One region of the Halobacillus sp. ACCC02827 genome, then DNA from elsewhere that is predicted to be linked to it. Evidence: riboswitches for the same ligand, from Rfam matches in the RefSeq annotation. Region 1 holds a riboswitch; each other region holds the start of a gene.
What was found. Region 1 has a riboswitch for cobalamin ahead of QRD89_RS01715 (ribonucleoside-diphosphate reductase subunit alpha). Riboswitches for the same ligand answer to the same signal wherever they lie in the genome.
Positions count from the first base shown of each region.

Region 2: it holds a riboswitch for cobalamin, as region 1 does, so the genes downstream of both, QRD89_RS10365 (DUF4430 domain-containing protein) here and QRD89_RS01715 (ribonucleoside-diphosphate reductase subunit alpha) in region 1, are expected to answer to the same signal.
Region 3: it holds a riboswitch for cobalamin, as region 1 does, so the genes downstream of both, metE (5-methyltetrahydropteroyltriglutamate--homocysteine S-methyltransferase) here and QRD89_RS01715 (ribonucleoside-diphosphate reductase subunit alpha) in region 1, are expected to answer to the same signal.

Region 1 is NZ_CP128168.1:313,474-318,825, forward strand. Features, by position in the region: gene QRD89_RS01710 (ribonucleotide-diphosphate reductase subunit beta) at 50-1,087, opposite strand; gene QRD89_RS01715 (ribonucleoside-diphosphate reductase subunit alpha) at 1,106-3,340, opposite strand; cobalamin riboswitch at 3,483-3,659, opposite strand; gene QRD89_RS01720 (class I SAM-dependent methyltransferase) at 3,852-4,529, shown strand; gene QRD89_RS01725 (alpha/beta fold hydrolase) at 4,598-5,352, opposite strand, start outside.
Region 2 is NZ_CP128168.1:1,942,333-1,947,684, reverse strand. Features, by position in the region: gene QRD89_RS10375 (response regulator transcription factor) at 1-182, shown strand, start outside; gene QRD89_RS10370 (ATP-binding protein) at 182-1,960, shown strand; cobalamin riboswitch at 2,010-2,186, shown strand; gene QRD89_RS10365 (DUF4430 domain-containing protein) at 2,335-2,736, shown strand; gene QRD89_RS10360 (ECF transporter S component) at 2,743-3,267, shown strand; gene sigX (RNA polymerase sigma factor SigX) at 3,368-3,904, shown strand; gene QRD89_RS10350 (hypothetical protein) at 3,897-4,985, shown strand; gene QRD89_RS10345 (helix-turn-helix transcriptional regulator) at 5,067-5,352, shown strand, end outside.
Region 3 is NZ_CP128168.1:641,748-647,099, reverse strand. Features, by position in the region: gene QRD89_RS03295 (FAD-binding domain-containing protein) at 1-1,255, opposite strand, end outside; SAM riboswitch class I at 1,425-1,528, shown strand; cobalamin riboswitch at 1,583-1,766, shown strand; gene metE (5-methyltetrahydropteroyltriglutamate--homocysteine S-methyltransferase) at 1,913-4,213, shown strand; gene QRD89_RS03285 (cryptochrome/photolyase family protein) at 4,260-5,352, opposite strand, start outside.

The DNA.
Region 1 (5,352 bases):
ATGTGAGAAAAGTTAACATAAAAAAACCGGGCACAAGGCCCGGTCAGCTTTATAAGTCATCGAATCCGTTCGTATCGGAAACTTTCGTGTATTGTCTGGACTTCTGCTCAAAGAAATCTGATTTTCCTTCATCTACTTCCTGATAAGCGCGAATCCATTTTAATGGGTTTTTCTTATAGGAAGGGAAAGGTTTCTCTGCTCCGAGCTGTTGACACCGTTTGTTGGCCATGAAACGGATATAATCCTCTAAATCATGGATCGGAATGCCGGGGAACCTGTCACCGATGATATGATGGGCCCATTTGATTTCCAACTCGGAAGCTTCTTTAAAGGTTTCCGTGACGAAGCGGTGGTATTCTTCCTTATCCAGTTCTTCATTCTCGTTCAGTGTTTCCTTAAATATTCTTGCAAACAGGTTGACGTGGATCTGTTCGTCCCTGTTGATATAATTGATCATCGTACTTGTAGAAACCATTTTATTATTTCGTGCCAGGTTGTAGAAGAACGCGAAACCGGCATAGAAGAATAGTCCTTCTAATACGACATCATAAACGATGGAACGTAAGAAGGTATCAACAGAAGGGTCCTCATCGAAAGTTTGATATCCATCCGTGATGAACTGATTCCGCTCTAAGAGAACTTCGTCATGTTTCCAGTATTCGAATATATTTTCCTGTTCCCTTTGATCGACAAGAGTGGACAGGACATAGGAATAAGATTGGTTATGAACGACTTCCTGAAAGGCCAGGACCTGCATGAGTGCAGACAGGCTGGAATCTGTAAGGTAGTCGGCTATTTTACCTGAGTAATCGGTTTGGATAGAATCAAGAAAAGCAAGGAGACCGATAATTTTCTTGAAGGAAGCCTGTTCTTGTTCCGTAAGTTCGGGCCACTGCTTTAGATCATTGCTCATATTGATTTCGTTTGGTATCCAGAAGTTCGAAAGCATGTTCTTATACATAGGGTAAGCCCAGGCGTAACGGGTATCATCCCAGTTCAATACGTTCGAGCTTCTGCCGTTAACAATACCTGTTGAAGCATTGGGAGCTTCATGATCCACCAGTTTTCTTTTGTTTATTGTGCGCATGATAGGTGTCCCTCCTTATTATGATGAACAGTATTCACAGTCGTCGTATTCGCCTTGACTGGAAGTTGATCTTGTATAATATGTCGTCTTCATCCCGCTTCGCCATGCATCCAAATGCAGGGAGAGGAGTTCTTTCGCCTGAATGGTATTTCTTACATACATATTGAAGGAAATGGCCTGATCGATGAATCGCTGGCGGATACTGTTCTGCTTGATGCTAGTATGCTGATCAATATCGTAAGCGGATTTATAATACCCGTAAGTCGTGTGATCGAGCTCTGGTGCGGTTACTGGAATCTTGTAGTCTTTCTTCTCTTCTGAGTAGAACTTTTTGAAAATCGGATCGATGCTTGCTGTGCTTCCTGCTATCAGGGAAGTGCTGGAGTTTGGAGCGACAGCGAGCAGGTACCCGTTCCGCATTCCTTGTGCCGCTACTTTATTTCTCAGCTCATTCCAGTTCCATGTGCGGTCTTGGTCAAACGATCGTTTAACAAAAAATTCCCCGGTCTGCCAGTCAGAACCTTCAAATAGAGGATAGCTTCCTTTTTCTTGAGCCAGCTCACTGCTTGCTTCTATCGCGTGATAAGCAACCGCTTCGTACACTTCCTCTGTATAGGCGAGTGCTTCTTCTGATTCCCAGGCAATCTTCTTCTTTGCAAGCAGGTGGGCCCAGCCGAAGGTTCCTAGACCTACGCCGCGATATTTATGATTGGTCAATTGCGCCTGTAGTACAGGAATCGTGTTTTGTTCAATTACGTTGTCGAGCATACGTACTTGGATTGCAATCAACCGTGGAAGCACACCGGCTGGAACCGCACGGCCCAGATTGATGCTGGAAAGGTTACACACGACGAAATCACCAGGATTATGGACGGTAATGATCTTCCCGTCTTCCACGTATTGTTCGGATTGAGTGGTAGGTCTTTGATTCTGTGCTATTTCTGTACACAGATTACTGCAATAAATCATGCCGGCATGGTTGTTTGGATTCATCCGGTTTACTTCGTCCCGATAGAACATGTATGGTGTTCCGGTCTCCAACTGTCCAACCATGATCCGTTTCATAATTTCAATGGCGGGCACAGTTTCTTTGGAAAGCTCCGGGTTCTCTACACATGCCTGGTATTTATCTCTGAAAGAGCCTTCGCCGCGTTTTTCATCGAAATAATCTTCCAGCGAAAATCCCATGACTTTGCGTACTTCGTGAGGGTCAAACAAGTACCAGTCTTCCCGATTCTCCACTGCTTCCATGAAGATGTCCGGAATGGATACGCCTGTGAACAGGTCGTGCGTCCGCTGCCGTTCATCTCCGTTGTTCAATCGGCTGTCAAGAAACGGGAAAATGTCTTTATGCCATATGTCAAGATATACAGCGACGGCACCTTGACGCTGTCCGAGCTGATCGACGCTCACGGCTGTATTGTTTAACTGCTTCATCCAAGGAAGGACGCCGGAGGAAACCCCTTTAAATCCACGGATATCACTGCCGCGGCTGCGGATTTTGCCGAGATAGACTCCGATTCCTCCTCCGTGCTTACTGAGATTGGCGATGTCTGTGTTGCTGTCGTAGATGCCCTGAAGGCTGTCATCTACCGTATCGATGAAGCAGGAGCTCAGCTGACCATAACGTTTCCCCGCATTTGCTAAAGTCGGGGTGGCTACAGTCATGTATAAATGACTCAAAGCCCAGTAGGCTTCTTTTACGAGTGCCAACCGTTTTGGTGCTTCTTCTTGTGACATTAAGACCATTGCAATGATCATAAAGCGCTCTTGAGGAAGTTCATAAACTTCTTTCTCTTTACTTCTTGCAATATATCTGTCACTCAATGTCTTCAAACCAATGTAGGTGAATTGATGGTCACGTTCAGGGGCGAGTGCTTCTTCTAATTGGTATATATCTTCCTCTGAGTAATATGTAAGCAGCTTCTCGGAATAGATGCCTTTCTTAATCAACGTGCAGATTAGACCATGAAAATCTTCATATTCCTTGTTTGTTCCGCGGTTACTGGAAGCTTCCTCATACATCTGCTCAAGCAGCATTCTGCTGGCTGCAAATGTCCAATCCGGTTCCATTTCATCGACCTCAGCCAGACACTCGAGAATAAGAGCGTGGCGCTGGTCCTGTTCCGTCATATGTTCAAAACCTAAGTTAGGAATTTTATGGATGATGCGATCCAGATCAAGCATAGGGAACTCGGTTTTCCAAGCTTCTAATCTTTCTTTCCATTGGTCTTTAATTGCTGATACGCTCATGGTTTCACTCCTTGATCTGATATCTACATATAAAATAAAAAAATCCACTCCGGGAAAGGGAGTGGATGAAACCATGAAACGATGCGAGACACAAAAAAGTCCTCGTTCCATCGCTTCATCTTCTCAATCCCCGAAGAAGTTGAAACTCTGCCGAACGAAGATAGGTCTCCTGGCTGGCATCCGATCTTACTCTGGTCCTTCCCGTGCGCGGCACAGTGGAATCTTCCATTTCGCGGATGCGTACAGTTGCGGGGGCAGCTCCGGATTGGTTACCGGATTCCCTATTAAGCCTTGTGGCATCTTCTGTTCGCAAATACTATATGTAGTTGTTCAGATTAATTTTATTAGCTTATCTTGTGTTTCTATCATAACGGACAACGAAATAACATTCAAGCCTTTTCCATTCTACAACAAATACCTCCAAGCATCAAAACCCAGACACAGCGCATTGGTGTAAGGTATAATTTTATAAGAAGAAATATATATAAGAAGCGGAAAGGCGAGTGAGGAAATGGTCAAGTTCGATTGGCATAAAGAAGCAGAAAGGCAGTGGGACGACCGTGCCGGGATGTGGAGTTCAAAAAGCAAGGAAATGTGGGACGAAGGAAGTCGAAGTACGATCCTTCCCTTCCTTGAGAATCATATCCCGAAAGGAAAAGTAGCCGACCTCGGCTGTGGAGACGGCTATGGATCTTTCCGGCTTTGGCAGGAGGGATATGAGGTCACAGGGGTTGATTTGTCGAAAGATATGATTGATAAGGCGAATGACAGAGTCAGGGAACAAGGGCTTACCTTCGTCCAGGGGGATCTAACTGCTCTACCTTTCGAAGATGATTCGTTTGATAGTGCCATGGCGGTCAATTCATTGGAATGGACGGAGATTCCTTCACAGGGGCTTAATGAGATGAAGCGGATACTGAAGCCTGGGGGAAGACTTTGTATCGCACTGCTTGGTCCGACGGCAATGCCGAGGACCAACAGCTATCGCCGCTTGTTCGGGGAACAAGTCATATGCAATACGATGATGCCGTGGGAATTGAAGAAGATGGCAGAAGAGACAGGGTGGAGATCAATAGCTGGACAAGGGGTTTACAAGCGTGGTGTCGAGGACAGTCTCTTGGCGGGGCTTGAAGAAGAATTAAAGCAGGCACTTACATTCATGTGGGTATTTATTTTCGAAAAAGAATAAAACAATCCGGAGTTGCTTCCCAATGCATCAAGGCGCATTGGAGCAAACTCCGGACTTTTTTTGTTGGATTAAGGATGCTCACCGCTTGTCGAACGCATTGGTGCTGTTTCCCACAAGAATTCAGCCACTATTGTGTCGACTTCCGCAAGCTCATGGAGGCCGGAGTGGGTTGCCTGAGGCTGGTAAATTCTTTCTTCGTAGTAACGGCCGAATGGAACGATGTCTTCCAGTCCGTGGACGCTTGAGGCGTGGACAAGACCATCCCAGTGCTCCTGCTCCGGGGCCTCCTTGTTGATGATTCCGGCCACCGCAAGGACGTCTACATTATCTGAGAAATGATCCTTATTCTTAACCATATCCTGGAGAGCATCAGAGTCTGGTCTCAAATCCACGGTTGCGGCCCCGTAATTGGATTCAAAATAGGAATCTTTCCGAATGCCTTTAAATGGACTGGCGATAGCAGCAACTTTCTTAACGGCAGGTACGCCGTCCGCAGGTTCGTTCAGTAAATAATTGATTGACGCTAACCCGCCCATGGAATGTCCGATAATATTTACTTGTTGAACATTGTAGCGGGAGTGAAGCTGGATCATCACGTTTTCGACCCATTTTGTTTGATTGGAAATACTGGCGCGATTATCTTCGAACAATATCTGCACGAACGGGTTCTTTGTCTGGGGGAAGCTTCCCTGGATGGAGAGGGTACCATCGTTCGCTACATAGACCGTCATCCTTTTTTTTCCCCAATTCATGGACTGCATCCGGTCCATCATGGTCTGGAAGCTCCTCGGCCCCCCTTTGAACCCGTGAATGAATAAGGTCG
Region 2 (5,352 bases), 1.6 Mb from region 1:
TTTTCGACCGCGAGCAGTTGTTGAAGGAAGTATGGCAATATGAGTTTTTTGGTGACTTAAGAACGGTGGATACCCATGTCAAACGCCTGAGGGAGAAGCTGAGTAAAGTCTCTCAGGAAGCTGCAGGGATGATTGTGACTGTTTGGGGAATCGGATATAAGTTCGAGGTCAGCGGAGACTGATGTTTTGGCGGAGTGTTGTCGGGAAACTCTGGTTCACCATCCTCCTGCTTGTATGCTTCGTCCTTTTTATCCTTACCATTCTGCTGCTTGAGTTCTTCCAAAACTATCACATACTCGAAGCGGAAAGCGATCTGCTTCAGACAGCCGACAAGATCTCTCAAGTTGTCGACCGTTATGAATCTGATGAAGACCTTCTGCTTTCATCGACTATTTTAGTTAAAGATCCAGCGAGCAGCGCAGTCATTGTCTGGGGACCCGGCGACAGTCTTTTCGCTGAAAGTGAATCCGAAGCGATGCCGCAGCTTGATGATGCGTGGTTTCGGAAGGACCCTGAACTTCGGGCCGTTATGGAAAACGGTAAAGACGTCAAAAAGATTGCAGATATGCAGGAGCATGCCTCCGGTGTGATGGTAGTTGGAACACCTCTTGAGAATAGCTCTGGAGCGGTCTTTGTCTATCAATCGCTCGATACGGTCGAAGAGACGTCAGAGCAAACGACGAAAATCATATTTCTTGGTGCAGGGATCGCGATTATTTTAACTACAATTTTTGCCTTTTTCCTGTCTACGAGAATAACGGCTCCACTTATTAAAATGAGAAAGGGAGCTATGGAACTCGCTAAGGGAGAGTTTCATACGAAAATTCCGATCCGAACGCATGATGAAATCGGCGAGCTTGCCATGGCTTTTAATCGGATGGGAAGAGAGTTGAAATTTCATATTAATGCTTTGAATCAAGAGAAAGAACAACTCTCAGGGATCCTGCGTTCCATGGCGGACGGTGTCATAACCATCAATCGTCAAGGAGATGTGCTCATAACGAACCCTCCAGCCCAGCAGTATTTGAAAGCCGCTGATTTCGAACGGGATCCGTCCCGGGATAAGGAAGAGGAGCTTCGTCTGCCGGAGCCTTTAAAAGAGCTCTTTCAAAGTGTTATAACAGAGGAACATGAATCCATGGTGGAAGTATCCGTACAAGGTCGCTCATGGGTGATCATTATGACCCCTCTCTATGACAGGGAAAAGGTTCGTGGAGCCGTCGCGGTTCTGCGTGATATGACGGAAGAACGGAGACTAAATAAGCTTCGTAAAGATTTTATAGCGAATGTTTCGCACGAACTACGCACTCCAATTTCTATGCTTCAGGGATACAGCGAGGCAATTGTGGATGATATTGCAGAAACTAAAGAAGACAAAAACGAGCTGGCTCAGATCATTCATGATGAATCCCTCAGGATCGGCAGATTGGTCAACGAGCTGCTGGATTTGGCCCGTATGGAAGCGGGGCATATTCAGCTCGCTCATGATACGATCGAAATGGGACCGTATATGCAGAAGATTATCCGGAAGTTCAGTGGTCTGGCAGGTGATAAACAGGTGAACCTTACGCTTGATCTTGCTCCTGAACTCGGCAGGCTTACCTTTGATCCGGATCGAATTGAACAAGTGTTCACGAACTTGATTGATAATGCCATCCGCCACACGGAAGAAGGCGGAGAAGTAAATGTGACGGTCGTTCCAGACGGGAATGACTGGGTCGCTTCGGTAAACGACAGCGGTATGGGCATTGCTGAAGAAGACCTGCCATTTGTATTTGAACGCTTCTATAAGGCGGACAAATCCAGGAAGCGAAAAACGAAGGATTATAAGAAAGGAACCGGTCTCGGTCTCGCCATTGCAAAGAACATCGTCGAGGGGCACGACGGAGAGATCAGCGTCCACAGCAGGCTTGGGGAAGGGACGACCTTTACCTTCCACATCCCTTTCATTCATGGGTAATCCCCTTATTGCCAATTGTGACGGTTTCGTGTACGCTTAAAAAGGAACTGTATAAAATGAGAATTCAGGTGTCTGAAAGACTTAAAATGGGAATCCGGTAAGGAAACCGGAACTGTCCTCGCAACTGTGAGTGCCGACGAAAAGGTGGATCCACTGTGGATAACGGGAAGGAGCCTTGGAAGGATGACGCACGAGTCAGTAGACCTGCCTGATCTCGCGTTTCAATACTTCGAGGATTGAGTATTTGAGGCAACCGATCGGTGAATGGCGGCCAGTCCCGCTTCTATTGGTTCGTCTTAGAGCTTGTCCCAACAGGGGCAGGCTCTTATTTGTGGCTACTCAAAACCCTCAAAAAGACAGAAGGGGAGAAAAAAATGTTACAGAAATGGTATCGCCTGATGATGGCGGCCTTCCTTGCCGTCGGTGTTTTGGCAGGATGCGGCGCGCAGGAAGATGAAGAAAAGAGTGCAGAAACGACCGAACAGCAGGAACAGGAAATTACCGTAGAGGTGGAGCTTTCACAAGATAATGGTGCCGAAGAAATTGCTTCTGAATCGATTACTGCCGAAGAAGGTGCGAATCTGATGCAGGTGATGGAGGACAATTTCAAAGTGGAACAGTCCGGAGGATTCATCAACTCCATTGAAGGTGTTGGAGGCGATGAAAAGAAAGCATGGATGTACACCGTCAATGGAGAAGAAGGTCAAGTCGGCGCAGAAGATTATGAATTGAAAGATGGAGATCAGGTTACCTTCGATTATCATGCGTGGGAATGACCAACTATGAACACATATAAACTGACGTTGATTGCCATGCTGTCAGCATTAGCTGTTGCGGGCCGAATGGCTCTTGCCAATATTCCTAATGTTCAGCCTGTAACGGCGATTATTATCATCGCCGGATTTTGGCTGGGTCCAGTTGGAGGTGTACTGGTTGCTTTCGTAACGACACTGACTTCCAACCTCCTCCTCGGCATGGGTATGTGGACCGTATGGCAGATAACAGCCTGGGGTTTAATCGGTGTCGGAGCAGGTATCTTAGGTAAGGTTTTTCCTAAGCTTCCGGTATGGTTGTTATCTGTATATGGTTTTTTGAGTGGTATCTTCTATGGCTTTGTCCTGTCTCTCACGATGCATGTCGCAGGGCAGCCCTTCTGGGCCTATTATCTGGCAGGGATTCCTATGGACATCAATCATGCGGTTTCAAACACTGTTTTTCTGATTGTTATGGCTCCTGTATTAGGACGGTTGTTCAGACGTTACCCATTAACAAACCATAGATTGGACCCAGCAGGAAAGCTGCCCTAGAACAGGGTAGCTTTTTCTTTTTTTTTCGTATTAGTATAGGTAGTGTAACGATTACCTATTTGTTACGACTATATACATAGGTGATTCAGGGGGTACTGTTTTGAAATCGTTCTTTGATGAACTGTATAAGCAACATCACCGGGATTTATTTCAATTTCTTATCTATATGGTCAAGGACCGTGCTGTTGCAGAAGATCTCGTGCAGGAAGTGTACATACGTGTCATAAAATCCTATCATTCCTTTCGAAAGCAAAGCTCAGAAAAGACGTGGCTGCTTTCCATTGCCCGTCACGTGGCCATCGACTATTTTCGGAAGCAGAAGAGAAAAAGGGATCGTATTATAGAAACATTTGATTGGACGAAGAATAAGGAGAGCTTACGCGATGGTCTCCCTCTGCCTGAGGAAGTGGCTGTAATGAACGAAGAGGTGAAGGAAATGTACAGAGCTTTGGATAAGTGTTCTTTTAATCAGAGGAGTGTGCTCATACTCCGCTATATGCAGGGAATGTCCATTCAGGAAACAGCAGAGGCTCTTTCTTTCAGTGAAAGCAAAGTGAAAACGACGCAGCATCGTGGTATGAAAGCCTTGAGAACCCATATAGAAAAAGCGAGGGAAGGAGGAGGAGACATTGAGTAAGAAAAAAATATCAGACCAGGATGTGAAGCAGTGGCTTTATCAGTTACCTTCTTTGGAAGACAAAAGGGAGCAGGGGGAGGTGTACCGCGCTGTTGAAAGAAGGATAAATCGTGGTGTGAGGAAGAAGCGGCACCGGATTGTTCCTCTATTATCTATTCTTACCGTTCTCTCTCTCCTTGCAGTCTCTCTTCCGTTTGTTCAGGAAAGCCTGCATCCCCTTCCTGAACAAGGGGCACAGCAAACAGACACGAGGGAAGGGGAGTTTGTCCCATTACCACCCGTTTTGGAAGGATCTGGATTGGATATGCCGACACATACTCTGTCACTGGTTGCAGATACCCGCAAATCCGGGATGAGGGTGCAGGCCTTCCCGGACAGGAATGGAGAGTTCGTCATTCCAATCACACTCGCTTCCGAAGAAACGAGAGTGGACCCAGACACTTTCGGACTTTCTCCGCGTACCGTTCCTGAAGTGGATTACGAGATAGATGAAGAGAATGGGAAAGCGAGAGCGGTATTTCCTGAGAACTATCAAGTCAGCGGGAGTTCATGGGCTAGGTCTGTCGTGGAAAGTGTGAGGTGGGAATTATCCGGATATGCCTCAGATTCCGTTGACGTGAAGACTTCTGACGGGAAACAGGTTGCCATCGGTAATTATGGTATAACCGATAAACTGCCTGTAGTTTCAGAAGAAACGTATTATTTTCTTATTTATCACTATGATGCTTCCACAAAATCGCTGCTCACTCCCGTACAAGCAGATGATGATGCAGACTTTTCGGATCTCCTTACAGAGATGGGAAAGAATGCTCCTTTTCCGCAGCTTGAGTCTCCAATTCCAGATCATGTTCGTTTGTCCGTCATTAAGGAAGATAAAGAGCGTTTGTATCTTGATGTAGATCACCATGCCTTCAAGGATGAAAGGGAAAGAAGGGAAATGGTGGATGCTTTGCTTGCAACGGCATTTTCGGCCGGTTATCGGGAAGTGAAGTTCAGCGGCCTGGAACGAGAGAAAGGTGCCTACGATTTTCGTCACCCTATACCTACTCCTGAGGTTATTAATCTTCTCGCTCCGAATTGATGGTCAATAGTCAAAGCCCTGCAGATAGTGGACAGCGATGAATCATGTTAAAATGGAAGTATCAAAAAGGGGAAGATGGGAATGGACAAAGAACAGTTGATAGCAATCATCTCCGATAAGATAAAACTGATACGTGTGGAACAGGGCTACACACAAGATCGAATGGCGGTGATCATCGGTGTCTCGAAAAAAACGCTCGTGCAGATTGAAAAAGGGCGTATTTTAGCGGGATGGACGACCGTAGTGGCCGTCATCGCACTGTTTCCGGGAAGTAGTGTTTTAAAAGCAGCCTGCGGTGATTCCCCGCTGGAAACGGCATTGACTATTGCGCATCAACGGTACGAGTGGGAAGCTTCTCGCCAAGAGG
Region 3 (5,352 bases), 330 kb from region 1:
GAATGCCGCGAAGCTCCGGAATATAAGTCCGGATAAAAGCCCCGCCCGGGTCGTGGTCGAGTCCCTGTTTGACAGGATTATAGACTCGGATGGTATGGAAACCTGTCGTACCAGCCTGCATCTGCATTTGGCTGTAATGGATTCCCGGTTCATAATCGAGGAACAACCCCGCCAGTGCACGGGCCGGTTTTCGCCAATCCAGTCTTAATGTATGACAGGCAAAGGAAACGACCATCGCCCGGGAACGAAAATTGATCCAGCCAGTCTCATGAAGGGCACGCATGGCGGCATCGATCATCGGGAATCCGGTACTTCCTTGATACCAGCGGCGGAATGCTTCTTCATTCCATTCCTCGTACACTTGATCAAAAGCAGGATTCATCGACTCTTCCGCGATTGCGGGCTCATCCTCCAAACGCTGGATGAAATGGCAGTGCCAGTAAAGACGGGACAAGAAATTCTCCAGCTGCTTTCTTTCTCCGGCATCGCTGCATGCCCTGATCTTCATCCAAGTCTGCTGGACAACGAAGCGGAGGGATATGTTTCCCCAGGCAAGATATGGAGACAGACGACTTCCAGATCGTGCTGATTTCAGTGGTTTCGATATGTGATAAGAATAGGAATGGAAGCGTACCTTCAAAAAGCTGTCCAACGTCCGATGTGCTTCTTCCACTCCTCCCTTCTGTCCTTTATCAAGCGTCGAACCTCCGACATACAGCGAGTCCAATTGGTCCAGATTCAACGTCAACACGGATTCCTTTTCCGGGACGCACGGGATTTTTTCCGGTACAGGAAAGACCGGATGCTTCATGAACTGTTCCCAGCGCTCAGAAAATCCGTCCCTTGAGTTCAAGCCACGGAAGACTCCGAATGGTTGATCTTCTTTCATGGTTAACCCCTTTTGCTTCATCCACGACCTTACTCTCTGATCCCTTGAAAACGTGACCGGTGTTCCATTTTCTTCATGCGCATGCAGAGAAAACGGACCATATGTCTCGTATATCTCTTCCAGCACTGTTTCCATCTCCCCGACAGCGACGAATAACCGACCGCCTCTCTGCTTTAACTCCTTCTGCAGATCATGGAGGCTCTCTTTCACAAACTGATAATGGCGGGCAGACAGCTCCTGCCCCTGCCAGATGGAAGGTTCTGCAACGTAAAGCGGAAGCACCATGTCTCCCGACTGTACCGCATTATATAATGGTGCATGATCATGGAGACGAAGGTCCCGCTTGAACCAGACGACACGCAACAAAATAACCAGCTCCCGAGTAGTAATACCCTACATTCTACCTTTTCGATAGATTTTTTTCACCCGTTGATACTCGCCCCTCTCTATCCTTTTTCTAGAAAAAATTGTAGAAGAGCGGATTGACACCCTATTTTTCTCATGCTAGTATGCTTGTAATCAATCCAATAGCAATCTCTTATTCAGAGTGGTGGAGGGACTGGCCCTACGAAACCCGGCAACCGATCGATATGATTGTGGTGCTAATTCCAGCAGAGCAGATGCTCTGAAAGATAAGAGAGGTCCGTACAATCAGAACCTCTCATACAAGAGGTTCTTTTTTTATTATTCAACTGAATAATCTGTTCCACAGGTGCCGGGGTGTCCCCCGGCTTAAAAGGGAAGACCGGTGAAAATCCGGCACGGTCCCGCCACTGTAATTGGGAGCGGAGCTGCAGCAGCCACTATCATAGTCGATGGGAAGGCGCAGCCCGCCGTGATCATAAGTCAGGAGACCTGCCTCTGGAACCCGCACTAGGTCCTACGAGGAATAGGCAGGTGTTGACAACGGGATTCGTCTACCCTTTTTTCGACGTATCCTTCCCATGTCACTCCGTCGTCTCTCTTTGTAGGTAAGAGAGATTTTTTTATTGGATTGAAAAACAACTGCAGGAGGAATGGGAAATGAAACAAGCACGAAGTTCAGCAATTGGGTACCCGCGTATCGGGGAGAAACGGGAATGGAAGAAAGCTCTGGAGCGCTATTGGAAGAAAGATACGACAGAACAGGAGCTTGTGGAAGAACTGACTGCCCTCCGACACAAGGATTGGAAGAAACAAAAAGAAGCAGGGCTCGATTTGATTCCGGTCGGTGACTTCAGCTATTACGACCACGTTCTGGATACATCCATCATGTTCGGGATCATTCCCAAGCGTTTTCAGGATACGGAACCTACTTCACTGGAAACGTATTTCAACATCGCCCGTGGCACAGAATCAGCGGTAGCCTCCTCCATGACAAAATGGTTTAATACCAACTATCACTATATCGTCCCGGAAATTGAAAAGGATACAAAACCGGTGCTTCTGGAGAACAGGCCTCTCCGCTATTATAAAGAGGCGAAGGAGCAGCTCGGCATTGATGGAAAACCGGTGCTGCTAGGGCCTGTGACCTACTTGAAGCTTGCCAAGGGTTTTGATAAGCAGCCGTTCGAACAAGTGCTGCAGACACTGGTACCGCTCTACATACAAGTGCTTCAAGAATTGGCCGCAGAAGGAGCAGCTTGGGTTCAAATCGATGAGCCGATTCTTGTTACTGACTTATCGGAAGAAGACCTCCGCTTCGTTCAATCGGTTTATGAGACCATTTCTAAAGAAGTGAGCGGCATCAAGCTTTTGCTTCAAACATACTTTGAAGCGGTGGAAGCTTATGATTCCGTCATTCAACTTCCTGTAGATGGCATCGGCCTTGATTTCGTGGATGATAATGGCCAAACCCTGTCCCAGCTCGCTGAACACGGCTTTCCGAACGATAAAGTATTGGCGGCGGGAGTGATTAACGGCCGAAACATCTGGCGAAACGATTGGAAACACACATGGCAGATCACGGATGCTGTCAGAAAGATCGTGCCGGAAGACCGCTTGATTCTCCAGCCTTCCACCAGCCTGCTTCACGTGCCGGTGACGACCGAATCGGAAACGAAGCTGGCATCTGACCTGAAACAGGTCCTTGCCTTCGCTGATCAGAAACTGGAAGAAACGGTTCTTCTGACGAAGGGCGTCAATCAAGGAAAAGCAATCATCCTGCCGGAGGTGGAGAAACATTCCCGGAACTGGAGGTCCTTTGCGGATTCCGAAGGCCGCTCGAACGAGAACGTACAGCAGGAAGTAAAACGTTGGAAAGACAAACATCCGTCCCGTGCCTCCGAATTTTCCAATCGAAAGAAGGTACAGGAGGAAAAGTTCGCTCTGCCTCTGCTCCCGACAACGACGATCGGCAGCCTGCCCCAGACGACAGAAATCAGAAAGGCCCGCGCCAACTTCCGAAAAGGTGCATGGAGCGAAGAAACATACGATGCATTCGTAAAGGAAAGGACGGCCGAATGGATCGCCAACCAGGAAGAGGTCGGCCTCGACGTCCTTGTTCACGGCGAATTCGAGCGGAATGACATGGTAGAATATTTCGGTGAGAAGCTGAACGGTTTCGCCTTTACGGAATACGCCTGGGTGCAGTCCTACGGCTCCCGCTGTGTGAAGCCTCCCATTATATTCGGAGATGTATCTCTACCGGCTCCTATGACGGTGAAAGAGAGCGCTTATGCACAGTCATTGACCAACAAACCGGTCAAAGGGATGCTGACTGGGCCGATTACCATCCTGAATTGGTCATTCGTGCGGGAGGATATCCCTTTTGCAGAGGTTACGGAACAAATTGCTCTTGCTCTCCAAAAGGAAATCCGTGCTTTAGAAGACGCAGGCATTGGAATGATTCAAGTAGACGAGCCGGCACTACGTGAGGGGCTGCCGCTGAAATCCAATAAACAAGCGACGTACCTTGACCAATCTGTCCGCGCCTTTTTACTTGCGACCGCTGCAGCGGCAGATGAAACGCAAATCCATACGCACATGTGTTATTCGGAATTCGGCAGAATCATTGCCACGATTGACAAACTGGATGCGGACGTCATTTCCATTGAAACTGCCCGCAGCCATGGGGAACTGATTGAAGCTTTCGAAACGTTCGCATACGATAAAGGTATCGGACTCGGCGTTTACGACATTCACAGCCCGCGGATTCCAAGTGTGGAAGAAATGGAACAAAGCATCCGTCGTGCTCTGAAAGTGCTCGATCCACGCCAGTTCTGGATCAATCCCGACTGCGGATTAAAGACACGCGGGATCAAGGAAACACTTGCTTCCCTTCATCACATGCAGCAAGCTGCTCAAAACATACGCGAGCAGCAAAAGACAACCATTCACCAATAATATAGAAGAAACCAAACGGCACACCTTCCATCGGTGTGCCGTTTGGTTATGCCTCAAGTGTCCCTTTCGTCAGCTGCTGCTTAAGGGACGCTGCTTTCTTCTTAATTTCTTTTTTCTTCTCTTCCTCCCGCTTCTGCCATTGACTGTAGATCAATTTCATTCTTGGATTATCCTGCAGCTTATCGGCATGCCTGTCCAGGAAATCCCAATACATCGCGTTGAACGGACAGGCATCATCTTCTGTTTGATGCTTGACGTTAAACTCGCAATGCTTACAGTAATTACTCATTTTCTTAATGTAAGACCCTGAAGAAACATACGGCTTCGTCGACAGCAATCCTCCATCAGCATAAAGAGCCATGCCGAGCACATTCGGAAGGACAACCCAGTCATAGGCATCGACATACATTTCATTGAACCAATCCGATACCGCCTGCGGAGAGATACCGAACAAATTGGAGAAATTCCCGATGATCATCAACCGCTGGATATGATGGCCGTAACCTACATCGATCACAGGACGGATCGCTTGTTCCATGCATTTCATTTTCGGCTTTCCTGTATAAAAAAATGCCGGTAGTTCAGCCTCGTGACCGAGTTCGTTTACAGAAGCGTAGCCGGGCATTTTCTTCACATACACAGCACGCATATATTCCCGCCATCCTAGTATCTGGCGGATGAAGCCCTCCACGGCGTTCAGCGGTGCTTCCCCTGCAGCATAGGCAGCTTCTGCCTTTTCAATTACTTCCTCAGGATTCAGAAACCCTATATTAATAGAAGAAGAAAGCAGTGAATGGGACATGAACGGATCATCCACCAGCATGGCATCCTGATACGTTCCGAATGTCGGGAGCCGCTCATCGATGAATTGATTCAGCTTCTTCAACGCCTCCTTACGCGTCACCGGCCATGGAAATGCATCGAGATTCCCGGGGTTATCACCAAAATCCCGTTCCACTTCCTTTATCACCTGTTTCGTGATGTCATCCGTACGAAAGGTCCTTGGTTTCACAAAATCCGTATCTTCATCCGCAGGCTTCCGATTATCCTGGTCAAACGACCACCTGCCGCCGACAGGATTCCCATCTTCCATCAATATGTCTCTTTCTTTTCTTAACCTTCTATAGAAAGCGTCCTGC